3 regions of the Ruegeria sp. SCP10 genome follow, and region 1 is predicted to be linked to each of the others. Evidence: riboswitches for the same ligand, from Rfam matches in the RefSeq annotation. Region 1 holds a riboswitch; each other region holds the start of a gene.
What was found. Region 1 has a riboswitch for cobalamin ahead of ABLN87_RS14085 (DUF1636 domain-containing protein). Riboswitches for the same ligand answer to the same signal wherever they lie in the genome.
Positions count from the first base shown of each region.

Region 2: it holds a riboswitch for cobalamin, as region 1 does, so the genes downstream of both, ABLN87_RS10250 (hypothetical protein) here and ABLN87_RS14085 (DUF1636 domain-containing protein) in region 1, are expected to answer to the same signal.
Region 3: it holds a riboswitch for cobalamin, as region 1 does, so the genes downstream of both, ABLN87_RS10560 (aromatic ring-hydroxylating oxygenase subunit alpha) here and ABLN87_RS14085 (DUF1636 domain-containing protein) in region 1, are expected to answer to the same signal.

Region 1 covers NZ_JBDZYF010000006.1:71,656-73,855, reverse strand. The annotation lists gene ABLN87_RS14090 (hypothetical protein) at 1-444, shown strand, start outside; cobalamin riboswitch at 489-705, shown strand; gene ABLN87_RS14085 (DUF1636 domain-containing protein) at 804-1,160, shown strand; gene ABLN87_RS14080 (ABC transporter ATP-binding protein) at 1,157-1,933, shown strand; gene ABLN87_RS14075 (ABC transporter substrate-binding protein) at 1,946-2,200, shown strand, end outside.
Region 2 covers NZ_JBDZYF010000003.1:248,972-251,171, reverse strand. The annotation lists gene speB (agmatinase) at 1-794, opposite strand, end outside; cobalamin riboswitch at 954-1,159, shown strand; gene ABLN87_RS10250 (hypothetical protein) at 1,286-1,597, shown strand; gene ABLN87_RS10245 (HD domain-containing protein) at 1,787-2,200, shown strand, end outside.
Region 3 covers NZ_JBDZYF010000003.1:309,903-312,102, reverse strand. The annotation lists gene ABLN87_RS10560 (aromatic ring-hydroxylating oxygenase subunit alpha) at 1-1,191, opposite strand, end outside; cobalamin riboswitch at 1,304-1,507, opposite strand; gene ABLN87_RS10555 (aminotransferase) at 1,729-2,200, shown strand, end outside.

The DNA of each region.
Region 1 (2,200 bases):
GACGATTTCGAGCACGGGCTCCTGCCGGTGATGCGCCATTTCATTCAAAGTTTTGCAGAGCCCGATACGCAATCCTGGCAATTTGCGTATTCTACCGCCATCGAGCGGTGGGGCGTGGATCAGGGTCTGACCTTGGCCCATCTGGTCTACAAGATCATCAAGGCCACGCTTTACAGCCGCCCCTACGGGTTGGCGTTCAACGACCCGCTCTGCGTCGAAAGCCGCAACCATTTTACCAGTGATGAACTGGCGTTGATGCGTATGCTGCATCACATGCGGCGCGATGAAACACCAGCCGCCCGCGATGCCGCTGGATTGCTTTCTGGCGGGTATCCGGATGCCCATGTCGTGCAGGCGGGCCTGACACTTGCCAACCGATTCCCAACCGACGGAGAACGTCGCGCGCATGTCAAAAGGCGGCCCATCCTGCGGGTCGTACAATAGTGCTCGGTCGTTAACGACGATACTTGACAAGCGTATCTTCACCAGAATAGCTGACCTGTGATGGTTCCCGCAGCTTTGGGTGCGGGATGAAAATGGGAATACGGTGCGGCCCCCGGAATATCGGAACAGGCTAAGTCCGTAACTGCCCCCGCAACTGTAAGCGGAGAGCGACGCCAAATCACCACTGGCCCGAGAAGGCCGGGAAGGTTGGCCAAGCGACGACCCGCAAGTCAGGAGACCTGCCATCACCTGTGAAACCAACCCGGGACGGGGCGTCCTGGAAGGAGGATTGATGGCACATATGCGTCCTATCGGGACTGGCACTTTCGACACGGGCGTCCTGCGCGTTGAGGGTGGCAATGACCCGCAACGCTGATCACTTTGTGCTGATCTGCTCGACCTGCCAGGGTGAGATCGAAGCCAGCGCCGCCCAAAGTCTGCTGGACGCGTCGCTGTCTGACGGGTTCGCTACGCGACTGATCCCCTGCATGGCAGGATGCGAACGTCCCATGGCCATCGGTCTGCAAGCCGAAGGCAAGGCGCAATACCTGTTTGGCGATATACAAAGCACCGCCGATCTGGATGCGATCGCCACCTTCGCCCATCAGTACCGCGATAGCGAGAGCGGCTGGACCAGCGCAACGGATCGCCCCCCCGCCTTGTTGTTCAAAACTCTGGCACGCCTGCCCCGTCTTCCAAAGGCGGGTAAGGCATGAGCTTTCTGGTCGCGGAAAACCTGGAATACTACGCCCTGAATGGCGATGTGTTGCTGCAAGGCGTCTCGTTCTCTTTGGAAGAAGGGGCCATACTTGCCATCGCCGGTCCGAACGGTGCCGGCAAAACAACTCTACTGAACCTGCTCTGCGGGGTCGAGCGTCTGGCGCTGGGGGACGTTCGGATCAACGGTCAAAGCCTGCGCAGCCTGTCTGCGCAGGAACGCGCCCGGACCATTGCGGTTGTTGGCCAGCAGGAACTGCCCGATGGCCGCCTAAAGCTGCGCGACTACGTTGCGCTCGGCCAGATTCCCATTCAAAGCGACCGCTCGGCGGAAGATCACAAGATGGATCTTGCGCGCGTTCTACGCACGACCGAGCTGACCCATCTGGCCGACAAGCCGATGCAGCGGCTCTCGGGTGGCGAACGCCAACGCGCCCATATCGCACGTGCATTGGCGCAGAACCCCTCGCTGCTGTTTCTGGACGAGCCCACCAATCATCTAGACCCCGATGCCAAAGGGCACATGCTGTCGCTGGTGGCCGAACTGGGCGTGACGGTGGTGATGATCGTGCACGACCTTGTCATGATCCCGGAATTCGCCAGCCATGTCGCGCTGATGAAATCCACACGCATGACGGGCTTTGGGCGAGTCGACCAGATACTAACGCCGGATCATGTGCGCGACACGTTTGGTGTTGACTACCTGTGCTTCCAGCACGAAGGGCGCGTGATCCCGGCGCTGGATATCCGAAAACGAACGCTTTCATCTTAACAGGAGACATTGATGAAACAGAAAATTTGGTCAGCTTTGATGGTCACCGGCTTGGCCAGCGGCGCGGCTGCCCATGAAGTAACCGTGGACAATTGCGGCGAACCGCTGGTGTTCGACGCCAAGCCGGAACGGCTGGTGGTGCATGACATGAACATGACCGACATGGCCTTTGCGCTGGGCCTGCAAGAACACATCGTTGGCCTGACCGGTATCACCGGTTGGTACAAGACCAGCCCTGATTTCGATAAACTTCGCGGTGACATCCCG
Region 2 (2,200 bases), on a different contig from region 1:
TAGTAGATGAACCCACCATGGCTTGGTGTACCTGTACCTGGGGCGATGGATGGGTCGAAGGCATCAATGTCGATAGTCACATAATACCGCGCGCCTTTGGGAATGCGGGCCAGCATCCCATCGACTCCCATCTTGCGGAATTGCCGGACAGATTGGATGTCTGATCCCATGGCGCGGGCATCCACATAGCCATCCTTGGCGGTGGACGACACATTGCGAATGCCGATCTGACTAAGCCCGGTGACATAGGATTTTTCAGCGGCGCGGCGCATCGGGTTTCCATGGCCATAGCGCACCCCATGCCGTTCATCGACAAAATCCAGATGCGCATCAATTTGCACCACATGGATCGGTTCCTGATCATCAAAGGCATTTATGCAGGGGATGTTGATCGAATGATCGCCGCCCAAGACGACCGGTAGCGCCCCCGCCTCCAGTATTTTGCGCACCCCAAACTCGATATTTGCGTGGCTTTTCATCGTGTCGGTATGCACGATATCCGCGTCCCCGATATCGACAATGGTTACTTTGGCCGGATCCAGATAGGTGACATCATCTTCGTGATCATAGGCCCCTGCATGCCCGAATGAGAACAGCGTCGACGCCTCACGGATCGCGCGTGGCCCCATCCGCGCCCCGGACCGCCATTGACAGCCAAAATCAAACGGGGCGCCAAGAACCGCAACGTCGGCGTCAATCGCACCCCAATCCTCGACATACGGATATTTGCCAAAGGTGCAGATGCCAACAAATGGTAGGTTCAATCGGCCGGAGTCGTAGCCATGGTTCGACATATGAGGGTTCTTTCTGTTCAGATCTTCAACATTTGCGAACATTAAGGCACCCGAATGCCACGCTCTGTAAAGACCCCTAACGATCGAACCCGCTTTGACAAGCCTTTTCCCGCGATGATCAGATTGCATCCGAACCCAATGGACATAGTGATTTGCGTATGAGACAGTAAACGAGATGGTGTCCGGCTCAGCTTGAGTCGGCTGAAAAGGGAACACGGTGCGGGTTCATACCCAACTCCGTGACTGCCCCCGCAACTGTAAGCGGTGAGCGACCCCGTTGAAAACCACTGAGCCCTAGAGCTCGGGAAGGAACGGGAAAGCGTTGACCCGCAAGTCAGGAGACCTGCCATCTACGGTGTGTGATGCCATGCGCCGCAGTCAACTTGAACCCGGGCGGGGTGCCTTGGGAACGGCAGAGACGACCGAAGGACCAAGCGTCCCCGGCACATCACCGTGACCAGCCACACTCCTCCCCTTGCGCGGAGGGCGCGATGTTATTGGAACGGACGATTATTCAACTCGATACAGGCCCCATGCCTGCGGATGAAGCACGTCAGATGGGACAGCTTGGCTATATGCAATGGATCGCGGGTGTTCCAGGCAATGCCAGCTATGCAGTAGCTGCGAGGCATGCTTACGAAACAGCTGCACCATTTATGAATCACTCACCTGCCGTTGCAGCGTTCTGCGACTTGCTTCTGACTTCGCTGGAACAGCCGTTCAAACCTTTGCCACTCGCCATGCCAAAACGTGAAAGGCGCGGCGGCGCACAGGCCCGCCGATCCTTTCGCATGCCGCTGTGACTAAAACGGGCTGCGGGATCATCGCACAGCTTTGTGCTCTTGGACGACGTCGAACGCTAAGCTCCGGCGACTACAGCTTTCACCGACACAACAGGTTTGATTTGCCGAGTCCGGTGTTTGCGTGGATAGTCCAGAATTGTACGCTTGCTTGCGCCCGCTGACCCACACGTAAACGCCAAAGGACATGCTATGGACCAGGTGAAATTCACGCAGATGAAGGACGGGGACAAAGAGGATTACACCTTCCTCGATACTCTGGAGCGTGAGTACTGCAAAGGAACGGCAGATCGTTTGCTGGAGGCAATGGAACGGCTCGACAAAAGCCTGTCCGGCTATCAAGTCACACGTCTTGGCCATTCGGTGCAATCGGCCACCCGCGCCTGGTTTGACGGGGCAGACATAGATTGGATCGTTGGCGCCCTGCTGCATGATATCGGTGACATATACGCGCCGCATAATCACGATGAATATGCGGCCTCAATCCTCAAACCTTTCCTGCGCGAACAGGTCACGTGGTGTGTGCACACCCATGGGGATTTTCAGCTTGTTTACTTCGGACAGCACGTAGGCGCGAACCCCGAAAAACGCCAAGCTCATCGTGAC
Region 3 (2,200 bases), on a different contig from region 1:
ACCGGCCAACGTGTTGCAATACCAATCCACGAATTGCAGCACACCAGATTCCTGCGTCGGCGAATACGGGCCAGGCAGATAGGTCGGGCTGTTTATACCCAGCTGATTATCCTCGACCACCTGACGGTCTTCGTCATTGGTGGCAATCCAGACCTCGGTCAGACGTTTCAGATCGTAATCGACCCCTTCAACGGCATCCTTGTGAACCAGCCATTTGGTTGTGACCTCGGTTTCAGTCGGGCTGATTGGTGTGACGCGGAACACGATGGAATGATCAGCCAGAAAGTGGTTCCAGGTTGTTGGATAATGGAATTTCAACAACGCCCCTGCATCCGCAAACGGCGACCGGCCCAGCCAGCGCCGCACGGCGGATTTCCCATCCATCGTATAACTTTGCGCCCCTTCTTTCAGAGGCATCCGAGCCATACGGAATTGCCCGTCATCATGCAGGTAGAACTGCGAGGGCATCCCGGCGGCTTCGCACCTGTCAAAATGGGCTTGCATATGCAGCGGCGTCTCACCGCCTTCGATCCCTGTGACTGCAGGATCATCAGGGAAGGTGCGGCATAGCGCGGGATGGTTGCCACCGCAGTGGTAACACTCGCGGTTATTCTCCCAAACCAGCTTCCAATTACCCTTTTCAATGATTGAACTTTCAAAAGCCACTTTGGCGTTGCCCAGATCATGCGGCTCCAGATAAGGGCGCGCGGTGTTGGCGAACATGTCGAAATCTGGGGCGTTGTCCGCAAGACAGATGTAAACCAACCCGGCAAGCTCGCGGCAATGAACTGTCTTCAGCCCATGCTGTTTCGGATCGAAATCCGGCCCCATATCGCGCGCCCACAGCAATGAACCATCAAGCTCGTAGGTCCATTGGTGATAGGGGCAAACCAGTTTAGGCGCATTGCCTTTTGCAGCCTTGCAAATGATCGAACCACGGTGGCGGCAGGTGTTGTGAAACGCCCTGATTTGGTTGTCAGCACCACGCACAATGACAACGCGGTGGGCGCCCACGGTATAGGTTACGTAGTCACCTGCTTTCACCAGTTCACAGGCCGGAATGGCAAACAGCCAATCGCGGTAGTGGATGACTTCAAGATCGGCCTGAAATACCTGGGGGTCTGTATAAAACGCCTGCTCGAGCGCGTAACCAGGGATGCGACGTGCCAACAGGCTTTGAATGCTGTTCATTTCTGGCTCTCCTGCCGCGCCCCGCGGCATTGCTTGGGCAGATGACAAGGAGGAACCGTCCGGAGGCGCGCGAGGATCACGTCCGAAACATGTGCCCCCACCGCCACCCGCGGTTTGACATATCTGCAAGGCTGGTTTCCGGACTTGAAAGGGGCTTCCGCCCGGTTGCGACACCTTCCCGGGATCCTCGTCCCAGTGGTTGATTGCCGAACCTGACCTTCCTTACCGTTGCGGGGGCAGTGCCGGAATTTCACCGGCTTCCCAATTCTCCGCTGTCTGAGACTCAAACAGCGGCACCTCACATGCACAGGATAGAGTCGCGCGGTTCTTATGCTGAGAGGCTTGCGACATTTCCAGTTTCAAAACAGACATCTCAATGCTCGGGTCGAACCCGGGTTTGTGAAGTAAAACCCCTGGATACATTTCAGGCACAAACCCGCAATCTTCCGCTTGGCTGGTTTGGCGGTATAAGACATCTTCATAACCGTGCGTCCGTTACGTGCCATCGCCCCAAATGCTGAAAGTAGGAGAGCCCCAATGGAAATCAGACCCTTTGGTGTTGAGATGTGGATGAATGAGTTCGAGACGACCTGCGAACTCAATCTGGCTGAGACCTGCATTCAGTCCATCACGCTGGGCGAACTGTTCGACATGGCGGGCCAGCACAACAGTATTCTGAACGATCTGTCATCCATGAAGATGACCTATGGCGCGATTGAAGGGTCAGAACGCCTGCGCGATGCGATCTGTGGCCTGTATGACAGTCAGGGCCGGGATAACATCCTAACGACGCATGGGACCATCGGCGCGAACTCTCTGGTGCATCAGACGCTGGTATCGCGTGGTGATCACGTGATCTCTGTAATCCCGACCTATCAGCAACACTATTCCATTCCCGAAAGCATCGGTGCCGATATCGAATTGTTGCATCTGCGGCCCGAAAACGCGTTCCTGCCCGATCTGGACGAGTTGCGGGCGATGGTGCGACCCGATACGCGCCTGATTGCGA